Regions from separate parts of the Kitasatospora sp. NPDC058190 genome, predicted to be linked through region 1. Evidence: predicted binding sites of a transcription regulator. Region 1 holds the regulator's gene; each other region holds the start of a gene.
What was found. Region 1 encodes HrcA, which represses chaperone genes, less so after heat shock. Its sites were predicted from a motif close to TTNGCACTCNGNNNNNCNGAGTGCNAA; they were not measured.
Positions count from the first base shown of each region.

Region 2: ACFVWU_RS03745 (FmdB family zinc ribbon protein) is a predicted target of HrcA. The motif match lies at 2,935-2,961, and genes of this name have one in related genera.
Region 3: groES (co-chaperone GroES) is a predicted target of HrcA. The motif match lies at 3,437-3,463, and genes of this name have one in related genera.

Region 1 is NZ_JBHVVI010000053.1:13,973-20,874, forward strand. Features, by position in the region: gene ACFVWU_RS23580 (hypothetical protein) at 1-131, shown strand, start outside; gene ACFVWU_RS23585 (DUF3097 domain-containing protein) at 122-955, opposite strand; gene ACFVWU_RS23590 (hypothetical protein) at 980-1,564, opposite strand; gene htpX (zinc metalloprotease HtpX) at 1,588-2,508, opposite strand; gene hrcA (heat-inducible transcriptional repressor HrcA) at 2,781-3,815, shown strand; gene dnaJ (molecular chaperone DnaJ) at 3,887-5,026, shown strand; gene ACFVWU_RS23610 (16S rRNA (uracil(1498)-N(3))-methyltransferase) at 5,105-5,854, shown strand; gene ACFVWU_RS23615 (S41 family peptidase) at 5,937-6,902, shown strand, end outside.
Region 2 is NZ_JBHVVI010000005.1:96,981-103,882, forward strand. Features, by position in the region: gene ACFVWU_RS03730 (sigma-70 family RNA polymerase sigma factor) at 225-1,196, shown strand; gene ACFVWU_RS03735 (hypothetical protein) at 1,369-1,602, shown strand; gene mscL (large conductance mechanosensitive channel protein MscL) at 1,599-2,015, opposite strand; gene ACFVWU_RS03745 (FmdB family zinc ribbon protein) at 2,606-2,923, opposite strand; gene ACFVWU_RS03750 (MFS transporter) at 3,050-4,309, opposite strand; gene ACFVWU_RS03755 (potassium/proton antiporter) at 4,727-6,211, opposite strand; gene ACFVWU_RS03760 (penicillin acylase family protein) at 6,585-6,902, shown strand, end outside.
Region 3 is NZ_JBHVVI010000089.1:24,725-31,626, forward strand. Features, by position in the region: gene tsaD (tRNA (adenosine(37)-N6)-threonylcarbamoyltransferase complex transferase subunit TsaD) at 1-436, shown strand, start outside; gene ACFVWU_RS32120 (hypothetical protein) at 433-693, shown strand; gene ACFVWU_RS32125 (polysaccharide deacetylase family protein) at 773-1,684, shown strand; gene ACFVWU_RS32130 (SAM-dependent methyltransferase) at 1,693-2,868, opposite strand; gene ACFVWU_RS32135 (hypothetical protein) at 3,021-3,356, opposite strand; gene groES (co-chaperone GroES) at 3,605-3,910, shown strand; gene groL (chaperonin GroEL) at 4,027-5,658, shown strand; gene ACFVWU_RS32150 (LysR family transcriptional regulator) at 5,944-6,902, shown strand, end outside.

The DNA of each region.
Region 1 (6,902 bases):
CCTTTCCGGGCGATGTTGGTGAGCCGCAGCCGGACTACGTGACTGGGCGAACCACCAAGTTCGGCGAGCCCGTTCCGGTGGACCTGCTGGGCATCACGCTCGACACCTCGGAGTTCCAGACCTACTCCTGACCCGGCAGGGCCGTGAAGTCGATCAGCTCCTCGACCCGTCCGAGGAGTTCGGGCTCCAGGTCCTTGTAGCTGTTGACCTTCGACAGGATGTGCTTCCAGGCCGCCGGGGTGTCCACCGACCAGCCGAGGCGGCGGCAGGTGCCCTCCTTCCAGTCCTCGCCGCGGGGGACGGCGGGCCAGGCGGGGATGCCGACGGAGGCGGGCTTCACGGCCTGCCAGATGTCGATGTAGGGGTGGCCGACGACCAGGACCGACTCGCCGGTGACCTGGGCGGCGATGCGGTGTTCCTTGGTGCCGGGGAGCAGGTGGTCGACCAGGACGCCGAGGCGCCGTCCAGGGCCGGGGGCGAAGTCGGCGACGATCGCGGGGAGGTCGTCGATGCCCCGGAGGTATTCGACGACGACGCCCTCGATGCGCAGGTCGTCACCCCAGACCCGCTCGACCAGTTCGGCGTCGTGCCGGCCCTCGACGTAGATGCGGGACTCGCGGGCCACCCTGGCGCGGGCGCCGGGGACGGCGATCGAGCCGGAGGCGGTGCGGCCGGGCGTGCGGGGCGCCGCCGGGCCGCTGGGGCGGACCAGGGTGACGACCTTGCCCTCCAGCAGGAAGCCGCGCGGGACCAGGGGGAAGACCCGGTGCTTGCCGAAACGGTCCTCCAGGGTGACGGTGACCCCCTCGGCGGTCTTCTCGCAGCGCACCACCGCCCCGCAGAAGCCGGTGGCGGCCTCCTCGACCACCAGGTCCCGCTCGGCGGGCACCTCGGGCGCCGGCTGCTGCTTCTTCCACGGCGGAGTGAGGTCGGGCCCGTACTGGTGGCTGCGCATGGAGGCGACTATACGGACGGACCGTCAGAGCCCCGGCGCGCCCCAGACCGGGAACCAGCGGCTCAGGTCCTTCTCCAGCCGCAGGTCGTTCCCCAGCATCGCGTTGACCTGCAGCTCCAGCGGGCTGTTGCGCCGCTCCCCGCCACCGGGCATCGGGGCGAAGGGGTAGAAGCTGCCGCGCTTGTAGAGGTAGACGAGGGCCAGCGACTGCCCCTCGCCGTTCCGGAAGCAGACCAGCGAGCAGAGCAGCTGCGGCCCGAAGCCGTTCGCCTCCAGCTCGCTGTTGACCGCGTGCAGGTCGTTCACCAGCTCCGGCAGCTCCCCGGGCTGGTGCCGGGCGAGCAGCCAGGAGTAGCCGTAGCCGTCCTTGGAGGCCTCCACCGGTACGCCGCCGCGCTCGGTGTCGGCGTCCAGCAGCGCCCGGACCTGCTGCTCGACCTGGACGAAGGCCGCGCCCTCGACGGCCGCGAAGCAGACCGAGCCGAGCCCGGTGGGGAGGAACCCGGCCCCGGCCTCCAGGGTGAGCGCGGCGGACGGCACGCCGAACAGCTGGTCGAGGTCGGGCTTGACGGGCTTGCTGCGGCCGAACAGGGCGTCCAGGAATCCCACGGTGGTCCTTTCCTCAACGGGAATCAGCGGCCGAGCTGCTCGGAGATCTTCGCCAGCTGCGCCAGCCGCTTCTCCAGCGTCGGGTGGGTGGAGAGCAGCTGGGAGGCGGTCTCCCGGGCGCTCAGCGCGGGGGCGAAGTAGAAGGCGTTGTACGGCTGCGACTTGCGCAGGTCCTCGGTGGGGATGGCCGCGATCTGCCCGGTCACCTTGGTCAGGGCCGAGGCCAGGGCACTGGGCCGACCCGTGAGCTGGGCGGCGGCCCGGTCGGCGGCCAGCTCGCGGTAGCGGGAGAGCAGCCGGGTGAGCAGGAAGCTGATCGCGTAGACGACCATCGACACCAGGGGGATGACCAGCGCCGCGATGGCCGTGTTCTGGTCGTTGTTGTTGCGCCCGCCGCCCATGAACCCGCCGTACATGGCGATCCGGGTCATCGCCCCGGCGAGCACGCCGAGGAAGCCGGCGATGGTCATCACCGCGACGTCCCGGTGGGCGACGTGCGACAGCTCGTGCGCCAGGACGCCTTCCAGCTCCTCGGGTTCGAGCCGGCGCAGCAGGCCGGTGGTGACGCAGACCACGGCGTTCTGCGGGTTGCGGCCGGTGGCGAAGGCGTTCGGCATGTCGTTGTCGGCGACCGCCACACGGGGCTTGGGCATGTCGGCCAGGGCGCAGAGCCGGTCGATGGTGCCGTGCAGCTGCGGGTACTGCTCCTCGGTCACCTGGTGGGCGCCCATCGCCCGTTCGGTGATCTTGTCGCTGAACCAGAACTGGGCCACGAACAGCCCGCCGGAGATCAGCACGATCAGCGGCCAGGCCCCGCGCAGCAGCGCGATCAGCAGGCCCGTGAAACCGACGTACAGCAGCCCGATCACGAACATCGTCGCGACCATGCGGCTGGTCAGGCCGCGATCGGGCGCGAAACGGGTGTGCTGGCCCGAGCTCGACATCTCTTGCTCCTCCGTTCGCCGTCGCTTTCGATGCTGCCACCCGGACGGCCCCAGGGCACCACCCCCGCGCCGCGAGTTGCGGCGGAAGGGGCCGTGCCCCGGGACTGCGGGCAGGATCACTCCGGCCGGGCCGTTCCTGGGACAGGACCCGGGCCTTACACTGGCAGGTACGGTTTTGGCACTCGTGTGCGCAGAGTGCCAGGGTCGGGGTCCTCCAGGAGCGGCCCGCAGCATCACAGACGGACAACGTGCGAAGACGGAGGTGCGTGCCCATGGCCGGTGAGGTCCGCCAGCTGGACGAGCGCAAGCTCGCCGTTCTGCGTGCCATCGTCCAGGACTACGTGGGCACCGAGGAGCCGGTCGGCTCCAAGGCCCTGGTGGAACGGCACAACCTCGGAGTCTCCCCGGCGACCGTGCGCAACGACATGGCGGCGCTGGAGGAGGAGGGCTACATCCACCAGCCGCACACCAGTGCCGGGCGCATCCCCACCGACAAGGGCTACCGGCTGTTCGTCGACAAGCTCGCCGAGATCAAGCCGATGAGCGCCCCGGAGCGCCGGGCGATCCGGCACTTCCTGGACGGCGCCGTCGACCTGGACGACGTGGTCGCCCGCACGGTGCGGCTGCTCGCCCAGCTGACCCGGCAGGTCGCCGTGGTGCAGTACCCCTCGCTGACCCGCTCCACCGTCCGGCACATCGAGCTGGTGGCGCTGGCCCCGGCGAAGGTGATGCTGGTCCTGATCACCAACACCGGCCGGGTCGAGCAGCGGATGGTCGACTGCCCGGGCACGGTCGGTGAGACGGTCCTGGCGGACCTGCGGGCGCGGATCAACGTCCGGGCCGCCGGCCAGCGGCTGCCGGACGTCCCGGGGCTGCTGGAGGAACTGCCGGCCACGTTCGAGCAGATCGACCGGCCGACGGTCAGTACGGTCCTGGCGACGCTGTTCGAGGCGCTGGCCGAGCAGAACGAGGAGCGGATCATGCTGGCCGGCACGGCCAACCTGACGCGTTTCGGCCACGACTTCCCGCTCACCATCCAGCCGGTGCTGGAGGCCCTGGAGGAGCAGGTCGTCCTGCTCCGCCTCCTGGGTGAGACCGGGGACGCCGGGATGACGGTCCGGATCGGGCGCGAGATTGCGTACGAAGGGCTGAATTCCACCTCGGTGGTGTCGGTCGGCTACGGTTCGGGCGACGAGAGCGTGGCCAAACTCGGTGTGATCGGTCCGACCCGGATGGACTACCCGGGCACAATGGGGGCGGTGCGGGCGGTGGCACGGTACGTGGGTCAGATCCTGGCCGAGTCGTAGCAAGCAACCACCGTCAGAACTGACGGTGGTGTCCAGTCGCACTACTACAGGCGGAACAAGCGGAGCATTTGGTGGCCACGGACTACTACGCGGTACTCGGCGTCCGACGGGATGCGGGGCAGGACGAGATCAAGAAGGCGTTCCGGCGCCTGGCACGCGAACTGCACCCGGACGTCAACCCGGACCCGAAGACGCAGGAGCGGTTCAAGGAGATCAACGCCGCTTACGAGGTGCTCTCCGATCCGCAGAAGCGCCAGGTCTACGACCTCGGCGGCGACCCGCTCTCACCGGGCGGCGGCGGCGCGGGCGGCTTCGGCGCCGGCGCGGCGGGCTTCGGCTTCTCCGACATCATGGACGCCTTCTTCGGCGCCGCGGCCGGCCAGCGCGGCCCGCGCTCGCGCACCCGCCGCGGCCAGGACGCCATGATCCGGCTGGAGATCACCCTGGAGGAGGCCGCCTTCGGCACCACCAAGGAACTCCAGGTCGACACCGCCGTCACCTGCACCACCTGCAACGGCGAGGGCGCGGCCCCCGGCACCTCCGCGCAGACCTGCGACATGTGCCGCGGCAAGGGTGAGGTCTCCCAGGTCACCCGCTCCTTCCTGGGGCAGGTCATGACCTCCCGCCCCTGCCCGCAGTGCCAGGGCTTCGGCACCGTCGTGCCGACCCCGTGCCCCGAGTGCGCCGGCGACGGCCGGGTCCGCGCCCGCCGCACCCTGACCGTCAAGATCCCGGCCGGTGTCGACAACGGCACCCGGATCCAGCTGGCCGGCGAGGGCGAGGTCGGCCCCGGCGGCGGCCCGGCCGGCGACCTGTACGTCGAGATCGCCGAGACCACCCACAGCGTCTTCCAGCGGCGCGGGGACGACCTGCACTGCACCGTCACCATCCCGATGACGGCCGCCGCGCTCGGCACCCAGGTGCCGCTGCAGACCCTGGACGGGCTGGAGGAGGTCGACATCCGGCCCGGCACCCAGTCCGGCCAGTCGATCCCGCTGCACGGCCGGGGCATCACCCACCTGCGCGGGGGCGGCCGGGGCGACCTGATAGTGCACGTCGAGGTGCAGACGCCCACCAAGCTCGACGCCGAGCAGGAGGAGCTGCTGCGCCGGCTCGCCATACTGCGCGGCGAGGAGCGCCCGTCCGGCCAGTTCGCGCCGGGCCAGCAGGGCCTGTTCTCGCGCCTGAAGGACGCCTTCAACGGCCGGTAGTCGTCCGGGAAGGGGTGCCGGGGGCAGCTCCCCGGCACCTCTTTCGCGTTTCCGTTCCATTCCTGGAGGTTCCCTCTCATGACCGCGCCCGTCTTCGTCGTCGAGACCGAGCGGATCGCCGCCGCCGCGCCCGGGGCGCTGGTGCGCCTGGACGGGGCGGAGGGGCGGCACGCGGCGGCGGTGAAGCGGCTGACGGCCGGTGAGGCGGTGACCCTGGCGGACGGGCTGGGGCTCGGGGCGGACGGGACGGTCGCCGAGGTGTTCGGCAAGGACGCGATCGACGTCACGGTGACCGCCGTGCGCCGGGAGCCGGAGCCGGCGCCGCGGATCGTCGTCGTCCAGGCGCTGCCCAAGGGCGACCGCGGCGAGCTGGCCGTGGAGACCATGACCGAGGTCGGCGTGGACGTGGTGGTCCCCTGGGCGGCCTCGCGCTGCATCACCCAGTGGAAGGGCGAGCGCGGAGCCAAGGCGCTCGCCAAGTGGCGGGCCACCGCCCGGGAGGCGGGCAAGCAGTCCCGCCGGCTGCGCTTCCCCGAGGTGCGCGAGGCGATGACCACCCGGCAGCTGACCCCGCTGCTGGCGCAGGCCGCCTTCGCCGCCGTGCTGCACGAGGAGGGCGCCGAGCCGCTGGCGCACGCCGCGCTGCCCGCCGGCGGGGACATCGTGCTGGTGGTCGGCCCGGAGGGCGGGATCTCCCCGGAGGAGCTGGCCGCCTTCGCCGAGGCGGGCGCGAAGCCGTACCGGCTGGGCCCGTCGGTGCTGCGCACCTCCACCGCCGGGGTGGCCGCCGGGGCGCTGCTGCTGGGGCGCACCGGCCGCTGGTCGTAGGGCTTCCCGCGCTACCCGTGCGCCCGCCGGGAGTCTCGGGAAAACGGAGCGGCTCGTACCCGTGCCTGCTTACGCTGACCGGGTGACGGACTCCCTGAGCACCTCCGCGGGCGCCTATCTGCGCCATCCCCATCTGCACGGTGACCTGGTCACCTTCGTCGCCGAGGACGACGTCTGGCTGGCCCCGCTGGACGGCGGGCGGGCCTGGCGGCTGACGGCCGATCACCTGCCGGTGCACCACCCCCGGTTCTCGCCGGACGGGCGGCACATCGCCTTCTCCTCCACCCGGGACGGCGCCCCCGAGGTGCACGTGGTGCCGGTGGACGGCGGTCCGTCCCGGCGGCTGACGTACTGGGGCAACGCCGAGACCCGGGTGCAGGGCTGGACCGCCGACGGGCGTCCGATCGCCACCACCGGCGCGGGCGAGTCCGGCGTGCGGCGCTGCTGGGCGCACGCGGTGCCGCTGGACGGCGGTGAGCCGGTGCGGCTGCCGTACGGGCCGGTCGGCGGGCTCGCCTTCGAGCCGGACGGGGACCGCGTGCTGCTGGTCACCGTCAACAACCGCGAGCCGGCCTGGTGGAAGCGCTACCGAGGTGGCCGGGCCGGCAAGTTGTGGCTCGGGCAGGACGAATTCAGGCGCGTGCACGAGGAGTTGGACGGGCAGCTCGACTCCCCGCTGTGGGTGGCCGGCTCCCCGCACGGCAGTCGGATCGCCTTCCTGTCCGACCACGAGGGCGTCGGCGAGCTGTGGTCCAGCCGCCCGGACGGCTCCGACCTGCGCCGCCACACCGGTGACCCGGACGGCTTCTACGCCCGCAACGCCACCACCGACGGCACCAGGGTCGTCCTCCACCGGGCCGGCGACCTCTGGCTGCTGGACGACCTGGACACCGCCGAGCCGCGCCGCCTGGACATCCGGCTGGCCGGCCCGCGCACCGGCCGCCGCCCCCGCCCGGTGCACACCGCGCACTGGCTGGAGTCCGTCTCCCCCGACCGCACCGGTCGGGCCGGCGCGGTGGTGGTGCGCGGCAGCGTGCACTGGCTGACC
Region 2 (6,902 bases), on a different contig from region 1:
CGATCGCATGCGGGCGCATTGGGTGCTCGGCCGGTCACCGAGCGTCCAGAACCGGGATGAAAACCGGCAGGATACTGCATCGCGAGGAAGAATCTGAGTGACTTGGGAATGTTGTCCGGATTCTGTTCGTTGGATCGTTACGTGTGAGGCCCGTAGGGGCCCGCACTTCTTGCCCTCACGGGCAGGCAGGCAGACCTCGGCAACACCAGTCAAAGGGAGCAAGCATGGCCACCCGTGCCGTCGTTCGCGACAGGGCCGACCGGAGTCGCGCGGCCCGCCCGACCAACCTTGAGGCCGACCGCGACCTGGTCGGCATGTACCTCGACGAGATCGCCAGGACGCCCCTGCTCGATGCCGCCGAGGAGGTCGAGCTCTCGCTGCGGATCGAGGCCGGCGTGTACGCCCAGCACCTGCTGGACGAGGACGGACTTCCGGACGGCGTCACGCACGAGGAGCTGGAGGCGATAGCCGAGGACGCGGAGCGCGCCAAGGACGTGTTCATCCGCTCCAACCTCCGCCTGGTGGTCGCGGTCGCCCGCCGCTACCCGCGCAGCGGCCTCCCCCTGCTGGACCTCATCCAGGAGGGCAACGCAGGCCTGGTGCGCGCCGTCGAGAAGTTCGACTACGCCAAGGGTTTCAAGTTCTCCACCTATGCCACCTGGTGGATCCGGCAGGCGATCACCCGCTCCATCGCCGACCAGTCCCGCACCATCCGGCTGCCCGTGCACCTGGTCGAGGAGCTCGGCCGGATCCGGCGCGTGCAGCGCGAGAAGTCGAAGGAGCTGGGCCGCGAGCCCGAGCCGGCCGAGATCGCGGCCGAGCTGGACACCACCGAGGCCCGGATCAAGGACGTGCTGGACTGGGCGCGCGACCCGGTCAGCCTCAACATGTCGGTCGACGACGAGGGCGAGACCCAGTTCGGTGACCTGGTCGAGGACACCGGGGCGACGTCCCCCGAGGACGCCGTGATGGTCATGCTCCGCCGCGAGGAGCTGGACGGTCTGATCGGGCGGCTGGACGACCGCACGGCCTCGATCATCCGCTCCCGCTACGGCATGGAGGACGGCCGCGAGCGCACCCTGACCGAGGTGGGCAAGCAGCACGGCCTCACCCGCGAGCGGATCCGCCAGATCGAGAAGCACGCGCTCGCCGAGCTGAAGAAGATCGCCGACCACGCGGGCTTCGAGGCCGCCTGAGGAGCCGCCTGACGAACGAGCCCACGGCCGAGCCCGTCTCGGCCGGGAGCAGCCGAGCCCGTCTGCCTCCCGGGCCCTGGTGCGGAGCGCTCCGCACCAGGGCCCGCGGCGTGCCACCGGGCTCTTAGGCTGGAGGGACAGGACGGCCCGGGTGATCAGGGGAGTGGACAGAGTGAGCGAGCAGGAACAGGGCGAGCAGGAACAGGTCCGGCAGGAGCGGGACGAGCAGCCGGCGACCCGGCGGACGGCCGCGGCCAAGGCCCGGCTGGTCTTCCGGGACCCGTTGGACCAGCAGTCCCGGGACGACACCGACGCCGGCTGGGGCGAGCGCCCCGGGACGGGGGAGAGCGGTGGGCGGGGGCTGGACTGGTACCTGAGCCAGCGTCCGCCGCACCACGGGGACTAGCGCGCCGCGACCAGCGCGTCGCGGATCTCGGTCAGCAGTTGGACCTCCTTGGCCTCGGCCTCCGCCGCCGCCTCGACGGCGGACTTGCGCCTGGCCGCCATCCTGTTCATCGGCACGATCAGGACGAAGTAGACGACGACCGCAGTGATCAGGAACTGCAGGGCGGCGCTGAGCACCGACCCCCACAGGATGAGGATTCCGGACGTGACCTCACCGGTGGCGCTCACCTCGCAGGGGCCCTTGAGGCAGGAACTGTAGGATCCCAGGTCCTTCGTCCCGAACACACCGACGATCGGATTGATCACGCCCTTGACGAAGGCGTTGACGATGTTGGTGAAAGCCGCGCCGATGACCACGGCGACGGCGAGTTCGACGACATTTCCACGCAGCAGGAATTCCTTGAAGCCTTTCATGCCGCCTCGAACGACGAAGTCGTTCCGGGGTTACGGGTGATCCCCCGCCGGCCCGGATTGACAACCCGTACGGCTCACGGCGCCCCCTGAGGGCGGCGGCAGCCCGGCCCGCGCGGGCCCGAGCGCCAGCGCCGCCGCCACCGCCAGGAGCACGAGCGCGGGCACCCCGGCCCGCCGCCGGACGGCCCGGCGCCAGCGGTGCCACCCGCCGCAGCCGCGCCGGATCGGGGGGAAACTCGGCACCTCCCGCCGGGGTGGCACGGTGGGCGCGGGCAGTGGGACGGACAGGCTCATGGTCGTCATCGACATGACCTCCGGGCTCGATCGGTCGGTCTCCGGTGACCCACACGATGCGCGCCCCGGGCGCTACCGGAAAGCCTTGTCCCTCAGCCTGTGGACAACCCGCCCCTGTGGATAACTTCGTACACTCGCGCGGGTGAGATCGACCTCCGCAAGCTGACGAAAGCCCGCGCCGGACGGCGAACAGGGCAAGCGGAAAGGCCCGCCGCCCCGCGTGAAGCGGGGCCGACGGGCCTTTCTCGAAGCTTCCGAGCAGTCGCCGGACGCCGATCCGGCGCCGAGCGCCGGGGTCAGCTCGCGGCCGGAGCCGGGCTGCTGGTCGAGCTGGTCGAGCTGGACGAGGACGACGAGCTCGAACCCGCCGAGGACGTCGAGGACGACGACGTCGAGGAGCCGGAGGACGAACCGGCGCCCACCGAGCTGCTGGAGGACGAGCGGCTGTCGGTCCGGTAGAAGCCCGAGCCCTTGAACACGACGCCCACGGCCGAGAAGACCTTGCGGAGCCGTCCCTGGCAGTCGGGGCACGTGGTCAGCGCCTCGTCGGTGAACTTCTGCACCGCCTCCAGGCCGTTGCCGCACTCGGTGCACTGGTACTGGTACGTGGGCACTTGTCTTCCTCCTGGCACTCTCGCCTGATGAGTGCTAACGATGGTCAATGATGCGGTATTCCGTTGGATCAGTCCAGCGAATCCGGTGTGAGATGAGCCGACCCCGGGCCGCGTCCGACCGCCCGGTCAGCCCTTGACCGCACCGACCAGCTGCGCCGCACCGCCGCGCTCGGCGGATCCCGCCACCACGCGGCCCGCCCCGCCCGGCGCGACCAGCAGGTGCCGCAGCGACACCAGCGCGATCAGCCCCAGCCCGGTACCGGCCAGCGGCACCAGGAACCCGGTGGACGGCCCGTGGCTGTCGATCAGTCGCCCGGCGACCATCGAGCCGACCGCCAGGCCCAGGCCGATGGCGCCGGTCAGCCAGGTGAACGCCTCGGTCTTGGCCCCGTCCTCGACCAGGGTCTCGACCAGGGTGTAGCCGCTGATCAGGGTCGGCGCGATGGCCAGGCCGCAGACCAGCCCGGCGATCGAGAGCGTGACCAGGTTGGGCATCGCCCACAGCGTCGAGCAGCCCACCACCAGCAGTGCGTAGCTGATGATCATCCGGTGCTGGACGGCCCGGCGCCAGGCGATGACGCCGTAGAGCACGCCCGCCACCATCGAGCCACCGGCGAAGATCCCGTACACCGTGCCGGCGGCACCGTGCTGGCCGACCGAGTCGGCGAAGGCGTTCACCGAGACCTGCATGCCGCCGAACACGGCCCCCACCCCGAGGATCACGCCGGCCAGCAGTCGGACGCCGGGCGAGGCCAGCGCGGAGGCGCGCCGCGCGCCGGGCTGCGGCGCGATCCGGGCCGGGGCGGTGCGGCGCTGGGCGGCGAAGACCAGGCCGCCGACGAAGGTCAGCGCGGCCTCGGTGATCAGGGCGGTGGCCGGGCTGACCGAGGTGGCGATCTTGGCGGCCAGGATCGGACCGACCACGAAGGTGAACTCGTCCGTCACGGACTCGAAGGCGAACGCGGTGCTCACCTTGGCCGCGGAGGAGGCGGAGGCGCCGTCGGCGCCGATCGTGGCCACCCAGCGGGCCCGGACCATCGCGCCGATCTGCGGAACGCTCGCGCCGGCCGGCACGGCGGCCAGGAACAGGCTCCAGGCGGGCGCGTGGCCGAGCGCGAGGGCGATCAGCAGGGCGACCGAGGCCGCGTGCACCACGACGGTCGGGACGAGGACGGCGGCCTGGCCGTACCGGTCGGCGAGCCGCCCGGTCTGCGGGCCGATCAGGGCCTGGGCGACGGCGGCGATCGCCGTGACGGTGCCGGCGGTGCCGTACGAGCCGTAGGTGTCCTCGACGAGCAGCAGGATGCCCATGCTGAGCATCGCGTAGGGCAGTCGCGCGATGAGCGCGGGGACCAGGAACGTCCACGCGCCGGGCGTGCGCAGCAGTGCGCCGTACCCGACCTTGGCGGGCGCCGCGGCGGTGGGGTCGGCGGGGTGCGCGGTGGTGTCCGCGGTGGTCTCCGCGGCGATGTCGACCGTTCGGCGGGCCGTCACGGTCGGTCCTTCCTGCTGCCTGGTAGCGCGGCAGGGCATGGGGTGGCCCCGACGGCGCCGAGAGTCGTCCTCTCGCGCGTCGACCGGGGTAGATACCGGGTCGGCCGGGCCTGGTGGGCCGGGGCCTAACCGCGGCCGCCGAGCGGTCGCGCCAACTCTGCGTCAGGCAGATGCTGGGGGTGGTCTAACGGTAGTTATACGGCGTAGTCGAACCAGCATACAGTTACGCGCGTAGATTCCGCCAGGCCACCCGGATCACCCAGACCGCCCAAGCCACCCGGATCACCCGGGCCGCAGCGGCCCCGGCCCTCAGCGCCCGTTCAGCCAGTCCGCCAGCTTGCCGCCCTTGTCCACGGCCCGCAGCCGCCGCTCCGCGGCCTCGCTGACCTCGTCCGTGGTGACCACCAGCAGTTCGTCCCCGCCGCGCAGCACCGTCGCCTTGTCCGGCACGAAGGAGCTGCCCTCGCGCACGACCAGGGTGACCGCCGCCCCCTTGGGCAGCCGCAGCTCGCCGATCTCCACGCCGGACATCCGCGAGGTCGGCGAGAGCGTGATCGACAGCAGGTGTCCGTGCAGCTTCTCCAGCGGAGCGGACTCGATGTCGAGGTCCTGGCCCATCGCGCCCTCGCCGATCCGCAGCCGCTTGGCCATCCAGGGCAGCGTCGGACCCTGGAGCAGGGTGAAGACGACGACCAGGATGAAGACGATGTTGAACACGTCCCCGGCCTCGTGCGCGCCGGAGACCACCGGGATGGTGGCCAGCACGATGGGCACCGCCCCGCGCAGTCCGGCCCAGCTCAGCAGCGCCTGCTCGCGGCCGGGCACCTTGAACGGGGTCATCGTGAGCACCACCGACAGCGGCCGGGCCAGGAAGACCAGCACCCCGCCGATCACCAGCGCCGGCACCACCGCGTTGCCCATGCTCTCGGGCGCGGCGAGCAGTCCGAGCAGCACGAACATGCCGATCTGCCCGATCCACGCCAGCCCGTCGGCGAAGCCGCGCACGGCCGGTCCGTGCGGCAGCTTGGAGTTCCCGAGGATCACCGCGCTGATGTAGACGGCGAGGAAGCCGGAGCCGTGCAGCAGCGCACCGCCGGCGTAGGCGAGCACGGTCAGCGCCACCACGGCGATCGGGTACAGGCCCGAGGAGGGCAGCGCGACGTGCTTGACCGCGTACGCGCCCAGCTTGCCGACGGCCAGACCGACCGCCGCGCCGATCGCCAGCTCGGCGATGATCGTGCCGAGCAGGACGTACCAGGAGTCCAGCTCGCCGGCGGAGGCGAAGGCGACGACCAGGATGACCACGGGCGCGTCGTTGAAGCCGGACTCGGCCTCCAGCAGGCCGGTGAGCCGGTGCGGCAGCGGGACCATCCGCAGCACCGAGAAGACGGCGGCGGCGTCGGTGGAGGAGACGATCGCGCCGAGCAGCAGCGAGGTCCGCCAGTCCAGGCCCACCAGCCAGTGCGCGCCGGCCGCGGTGACGAAGACGCTGATCGCGACGCCGACCGTGGCCAGCACGGTGGCCGCAGGCATCGCCGGTCTGACCTCGCGCCAGCTGGTCTTGAGGCCGCCCTCGGCCAGGATCACCACGAGCGCCGCGTAGCCGAGCACCTGGGTCAGCTCGGCGTTGTTGAAGGTGACGCCGATTCCGTTCTGGCCCAGGGCGACGCCGATCCCGAGGTAGATCAGCAGGCTGGGCAGTCCTGATCGGGTCGAGAACCGCACGGCGACCACCGCGAACAGGAGGATCACGGAGGCTTCGAGCAGGAGCTGGTTCAGGTGGGCGACGTTCACGCAGTGGCACCTCGGGCAGGCATGGGCGGGCGGGGTGTCAGGTGGTGCTGGGTCGTGCTGGGAGGGTCGGAACCGCTGGGTGGCTCCGAGCATGCGCGGGCGCCGTGGGGGCGCTCGCGGAGACCCGTTAAGAAAGCGTCAATGCTCCTCTTGCGGATCGTTACTCAGTCTAACATTTTGCCATATCTTTAGTTTGGCTGCCTCCGTCGCCGCCCACCGGCCCGTTCCGGGTCGCTCCCTGACCTCCCGAGATCCCGCCCGGAGCGTCCCCCGTGCACGCCCGTCCGCGAACTCGGCCTAATGTGGTGCCCTGTCACGGCCCCAGGCCCTGGACACGCCCGCCCGCCCCGAAGTCAGGACCGCAAGGACCCAGATGCCCCGCTCGAAGAAGTTCCGGCGCGCCCGTCTGATCGTGATCGTGCTGGTCGTGCTGCTGGTGGCCGGCGTCGGCTACGGCGGCTACCGCGGGGTCGCCGCGGTCCGCGCGTCCTTCCCGGAGGTGGACGGCAGCGTCAAGGTGGCGGGCCTGAGCGCGCCGGTCGACGTCAAGCGCGACGCCAACGGCATCCCGCAGCTGTACGCGGACACCCCCGAGGACCTGTTCCGCGCCCAGGGCTACGTCCAGGCGCAGGACCGCTTCTGGGAGATGGACGTCCGCCGCCACATCACGGCCGGTCGGCTGTCCGAGATG
Region 3 (6,902 bases), on a different contig from region 1:
CGCCCGCTGGGTGGAGGCCAAGCGCCGGGCCGGCGAGGAGGTGCCGATCGCCGACGTCGCGGCCTCCTTCCAGGAGGCGGTCACCGACGTGCTCACCCGCAAGGCCGTCAAGGCGTGCAAGGACAACGGCGTCGACCACCTGATGATCGGCGGCGGCGTCGCGGCCAACTCCCGGCTGCGCGAGATGGCCCAGCAGCGCTGCGACCGCGCCGGGATCCGGCTGCGGGTGCCGCGGCCGGGCCTGTGCACCGACAACGGCGCGATGGTGGCGGCGCTGGGCTCCGAGATGGTGTGGCGGGGCCGCACGCCTTCCGCCCTCGACCTGTCCGCCGACTCCTCGCTGCCGGTGACCGACGTCCACGTGCCCACGGCGGACATCGGGCACGGGGACGTCCACGGCCAGGCCTACGACGCCCTCGGCGGGGGGGCCGCGTGACCGTCGCCGCGATGTGGGAGGCCCGGGCGGCGGACGGCCGCGGGGTGGAACTCGCCACCTGGGTGCGGGAGTTCGTACTGCCTGCGGTCCGCGGCGCGGCCGGGCTGGAGCGCCTCGAACTGCTCTCCGCCCCGGGCGAGCGGGTGCTGCTGATCACCTGGTGGAGCGGCGAGCCGGCCCCGGTCGCCGACCCGCCGGCCGAGCTGCTCGGCCGCCCGGTGCACCGCTGGTCCTTCACCAGCGACCACGTCGAGTAGACCGTGGTCGGGAACCGCCACCCCGGCCGCTACCGTGCATAGCTGTGAGAAAGCTGGACGGGACCGGGAGCGCGGTGCGGTGAACAGGGACGGGCGAAGCAGGACCAGGACGTACGCGGCGGGGGCGCTGGCCCTGCTGGCCTTCGCCACCGCGTGCGGCGACAACGGGGGCGGCGGCAGCGCCGCCCCGGCCGCGACGAAGAACGCCTCGGCCGCGCCTCAGCCGTCCGGCGGTGCCGCACCGGCGGCCGCGGCCACCACCTCGGGCGCGGCCCCGGCCGAGGGCGACGCCGCGGCCTGGGCGAAGTGGAACCTCAAGCCGCTCGCCCCGGCCCCCGCGCCGCCCACGGACAAGCCGATCAAGCTCGAACGCACCGGCGCCGTACCGGTGTTCAGCGATGTGAAGACGAGCGACAAGGTCGTCTTCATCACCCTCGACGACGGCGCGGAGAAGGATCCGAAGTTCGTCGAGATGCTGACCGACCTCAAGGTGCCGATCACGATGTTCCTGACCAAGGACATCGTCAAGAACGACTACGGCTACTTCAAGCCGCTCCAGGCGCTCGGCAACCACATCCAGAACCACACCGTCACCCACCCGGTGATGAGCAAGCTCTCGGCGGACAAGCAGAAGTCCGAGATCTGCGACGACCAGGCCGCGCTCACCCAGCAGTACGGCACCGCCCCGCTGCTGTTCCGCCCGCCGTTCGGAGACGGCGCCAACACCCCGATGCTCAACACCTCGGTGCAGCAGTGCGGTCCGCGCGCGATCGTGCTCTGGCGCGAGTCGATGCAGATCCACGACATGCAGTACCAGGCCGCCGACAAGAAGCTGAAGCCCGGCGACATCATCCTGGCGCACTTCCGCGGCCCCAAGGAGCTCAAGGGCGCCACGATGACCCAGATGTTCGGCGAGCTGCTGGCCCGGATCCAGGAACAGGGCTTCTCGGTGGCCCGGCTGGACGACTACATCCAGCCGCCCGCCTCCTAGGACCGCCCTCAGGGCGCCTGGACGGGTCGGCCCAGCATCATCAGCGGGCCGTGGTCGGTACGGCTGAGGATCACCGTGACGGTGTTCGGCCCGGAGGGCTTGAGCTGACGGCGCAACTCCTCCGGGGTGATCGCCATCCCGCGCTTCTTGATCACCACCGTGCCGACCTGACGCTCGCGCAGCAGTGCCTTCAGCTTCTTGATGTGGAACGGCAGCACGTCGGTGAGCTCGAAGGCGTGCGCGTACGGGGTGGCGACCAGCTCGTCCGAGGTCAGGTAGGCGATCTTCGGGTCGATCAGCCGGCCGCGGACCTGCTCGGCCACCTCGGCCACCAGGTGCGCCCGGATCACCGCGCCGTCCGGCTCGTACAGGTACCGTCCGACCGGGCCGGCCGGCGGGTCGGGCAGGTCGCCGCCGGTCAGGCTGGCGCCCTGCGGCAGCAGGGTGGCGCGGTGCGGGCGGGCGGACTCGGTGCCGAACCAGAGCACCGCCTCCTTGACGTCCCCGTGGTCGGAGACCCACTCCGCCTCGGCGTCCGCCGGGACGGCCTCGTGCGGGATGCCCGGCGCCACCTTCAGCGCGCCGATCGGGGTCCGCCGTCCGGCCTCGATCGCCCAGGACAGCGGCGGGGCGTACGCCTCGGGGTCGAACACCCGGCCGCGCGAGGTGCGGCGGGCCGGGTCGGTGAACACCGCGTCGTAGCCGGTGACGTCCACCTCGGCGACGTCCGCGCAGCGCACCTCGACCAGCTCGGAGAGCCCCAGCGCGGCGGCGTTGGCCGCGGTCGCGGCGCAGGCCGCCGGGTCCTTGTCGACGGCCAGCACCTCGATCCCGGCCCGGGCCAGCGCCAGCACGTCCCCGCCGATGCCGCAGCACAGGTCGGCGAGCCGCCGTACCCCCAGCCCGGCGAACCGGCGCGCCCGCCACTCGGCCACACTGCGTCGGGTGGACTGCTCGACCCCGTTGGGCGTGAAGTACATCAGGTCCGCGTCCGCCCCGAACTTCGCCCGCGCCCGCTGCCGCAACCGCGCCTGCCCGAACGCCGCCGACACCAGCTCCGCCGGATGCTCCCGCCGCAGCCGGGTGGCGAGCGCCAACTCCTCCTCGGGCGTGAACTCGCGCAACTCGGCGAGCAGGGCCTGACCCTCGGGGGTCAGCAGGGGCTGGAGGTTCTCGGTGTCCACGGGGCCATTCTGACCGGTCGGAGGACGCGGAGACGGCCGGCCGGCCGGATGCCCAGCGGCCCGAGGAGCGGAGCCGCCACCGCGACGTACGGCGTGAAGGGAGAGCAGCAGGCTCGCCGCTCAGTGCGTGCGCGGGCGGGTCGGCGGTCGGTTCACCGCCACAGGACGCCCGAGGAGAGGACCACGGGCAGCAGGAACGGCGAGAGCGCCGCGGCGACCGGGAGGAACTGGTAGCCGGAGCGCCGGCTGCGCACGGCCACCAGGACGGCCGCCACGAGGGCGGCCACCGGACCGGCCATCATCCCGACGCCCAGGAAGGCCCACCCGCGCCCGTCCCCGTCGTCCCCGGCGCCGGGACCGCTGCCGAGGCAGGCGATGAAGAAGAAGACGACGAAGGGGAGCACGCCTCCCAGCAGGGGCAGTGCCAGCAGGGCGAGAGCCGCGTCCTTGGGCCGGGTCGGGCCGATGCGTACCGGGGTGTCGGTCATGGCAGGAGTCTGGCCGCCCGGCCCGGCGCCGCACATGAGTACGGCTACTCATCCGTGGCACGGGACTTCAGGGCGCGCCGTTGGCACTCTGGTTGACTGAGTGCTAACCGCGGCCTATGGTCGTCCTTGGCACTCCCCACTGGGGGAGTGCTAACGCGAAGACGCGTGTCTGACCCCCGCGACGGCAGGCTCGCAGGTTCGCCCCTACCCGTTAGAAAACCCCGTAATCTCCGAAGGGGAGCTCGGACGTGACCACCAGCAGCAAGGTTGCCATCAAGCCGCTTGAGGACCGCATCGTGGTCCAGCCGCTCGACGCCGAGACCACCACGGCCTCCGGCCTGGTTATCCCGGACACCGCCAAGGAGAAGCCCCAGGAGGGCGTCGTCCTGGCCGTCGGCCCGGGCCGCTTTGAGGACGGCCAGCGTCTGCCGCTCGACGTCGCCGTCGGTGACATCGTCCTGTACTCGAAGTACGGCGGCACCGAGGTGAAGTACCAGGGCGAGGAGTACCTGGTGCTCTCCGCCCGCGACGTTCTCGCGATCATCGAGAAGTAAGACGTCCCGACCCGCCCCGGATCCGTGTCCCAAGTGACAGGGGCCCGGGGCGTGGTTGTTGGTTCACGTAGTTCGGCGGCCGCTGGGCCGGCCGCAGCCCCGAGGGAATAGGGAACATGGCGAAGATCCTGCAGTTCGACGAGGACGCCCGCCGCTCGCTGGAGCGCGGTGTCAACAAGCTGGCCGACACCGTCAAGGTGACCATCGGCCCCAAGGGCCGCAACGTCGTCATCGACAAGAAGTTCGGCGCCCCGACCATCACCAACGACGGTGTCACCATCGCCCGTGAGGTCGAGCTGGACGACCCGTACGAGAACCTTGGCGCGCAGCTCGTCAAGGAGGTCGCCACCAAGACCAACGACGTCGCGGGTGACGGCACCACCACCGCCACCGTGCTGGCCCAGGCCCTGGTCAACGAGGGTCTGCGCAACGTCGCCGCCGGTGCCGGCCCGGCCGCCCTGAAGAAGGGCATCGACAAGGCCGTCGCCGCCGTCTCCGAGCACCTGCTGTCGGTGGCCCGCGAGATCGAGGGCAAGGACGACGTCGCCGCCGTCGCGTCCCTCTCCGCCCAGGACACCCAGGTCGGCGAGCTGATCGCCGAGGCGATCGACAAGGTCGGCAAGGACGGTGTCATCACCGTCGAGGAGTCGAACACCTTCGGCGTGGAGCTGGACTTCACCGAGGGCATGCAGTTCGACAAGGGCTACCTGTCGCCGTACTTCGTCACCGACGCGGAGCGGCAGGAGGCGGTCCTGGAGGACCCGTACATCCTGATCAACCAGGGCAAGATCTCCTCCATCCAGGAGCTGCTGCCGCTGCTGGAGAAGATCCTGCAGGGCGGTGCCTCCAAGCCGCTGCTGATCATCGCCGAGGACGTCGACGGCGAGGCGCTGTCGACCCTGGTCGTGAACAAGATCCGTGGCACCTTCAACGCCGTCGCCGTGAAGGCCCCGGGCTTCGGCGACCGCCGCAAGGCGATCCTCGGCGACCTGGCCGTCCTGACCGGTGGCCAGGTCATCTCCGAGGAGGTCGGCCTCAAGCTCGACCAGGTCGGCCTGGACGTGCTGGGCACCGCCCGCCGCGTGACCATCACCAAGGACGAGACCACGGTCGTCGACGGTGCCGGTGACGCCGAGGCCGTGGCCGGCCGCGTCGCCCAGATCAAGGGCGAGATCGCCGCGACCGACTCCGACTGGGACCGCGAGAAGCTGCAGGAGCGCCTGGCCAAGCTGGCCGGCGGCGTCTGCGTCATCAAGGTCGGCGCCGCCACCGAGGTGGAGCTGAAGGAGCGCAAGCACCGCCTGGAGGACGCCATCTCGGCGACCCGCGCCGCGGTCGAGGAGGGCATCGTCGCCGGTGGTGGCGCCTCCCTGGTCCACGCCGCCAAGGTGCTGAACGACGGCCTGGGCCTGTCGGGCGACGAGGCCACCGGTGTCGCCGTGGTCCGCAAGGCGCTGCACGAGCCGCTGCGCTGGATCGCCCAGAACGCCGGCCTGGAGGGCTACGTCATCACCTCCAAGGTCTCCGAGCTGGAGATCGGCCAGGGCTACAACGCCGCCACCGGCGAGTACGGCGACCTGGTGAAGGCCGGCGTCATCGACCCGGTCAAGGTCACCCGCTCCGCGCTGGAGAACGCCGCCTCGATCGCCTCCCTGCTCCTCACCACCGAGACCCTCGTGGTGGAGAAGAAGGAGGAGGAGGCCGAGAACGGTCACGGCCACTCGCACGGCCACGGCCACTCGCACTGAGGCTCCGACGCCTGACCGGAGGCCCGGTCCGCTCCCTCGGGGAGGCGGGCCGGGCCTCCGGCTGTGATGCGGCTCTGTGCTGGTCGCCCGCTCGCCTCCGGGGCGCTCGGACCCGGTGCCGACGGTCGTCGTTCCGGCGCTCGTGCCTCGCTTGTCGCTCCTCGCTTTCGGCACCGGCGCGCCCCTTCGGCTCGGGGCGGGGGACTCGCCCGCTCGGGCGGGTGCTCCAGGCTTCAACTATCAGTAGAATTTTGCAGAATTCAAAGATTGCCTTATAACTGAGGCATGATCGAGGCCCGCCATCTGCGCGTCCTGCGTGCCGTCGCCCGCACCGGCTCCTTCTCCGCCGCCGCCCGTGAGCTGGGGTGTACGCAGCCTGCCATCAGCCAGCAGATGAAGGCCCTGGAGAAGTCGGTCGACACCCCGCTGGTGGTCCGCTCGGGCCGCGGGATGCAGCTCAGCGAGGCCGGGCGGGTCCTGCTCAAGCATGCCACCGGAATCCTGGCCGGGCTCTCCGCCGCCGAGGAGGAGGTGGCCGCGATCGCCGGGCTGCGGGCCGGGCGGGTGCGGCTGGTCTCCTTCCCGACCGCGAGTTCCACCCTGGTGCCGCCCGCGGTCGCCCGGCTGCGGGACAGCCATCCGGGGGTGCGCGTGTCGCTGGTCGAGGCGGAGCCGCCGGAGTCGCTGGCGATGCTGCGCGGCGGCGAGTGCGAGATCGCCCTGGCCTTCCGCTACCCGCAGTCCGACGGCGCCGCCGCGCTGCCGTCCGCCGCGCACGGCACCCCGCGCGAGGCGCGGGCCGAGGCCAACCTGGAGGCGCAGCAGCTGTCGGCCGGTACCGACTGGTCCGACCTGGTGGTCACCCCCCTGCTGGACGACCCGCTGGTGGGCCTGCTGCCCGCCGCCCACCCGCTGGCCGGGCGTGGCGGGCCGGTGGGGCTGGCCGAGTTGGCGGGGGAGCAGTGGATCGCCGGCTGCCCGCAGTGTCGGGGGCACCTGGTGGAGCTGTGCGCCGGCGCGGGCTTCGAGCCCCGGATCGACTTCGCGACCGACGACTACCCGGCGGTGGTCGGCCTGGTGGCGGCCGGTCTGGGAGTGGCGGTGCTGCCCCGGCTGGCGTTGCAGTCGGTGCGTCCTGACGGCGTCTCGACGGTGCCGGTGCGGACGGCCACCGGGGTGCCGGCGGTGCGTCAGGTGGTGGCGCTGACCCTGCCGGACCTGGCCGAGGTGCCGGCCGTCGCGTT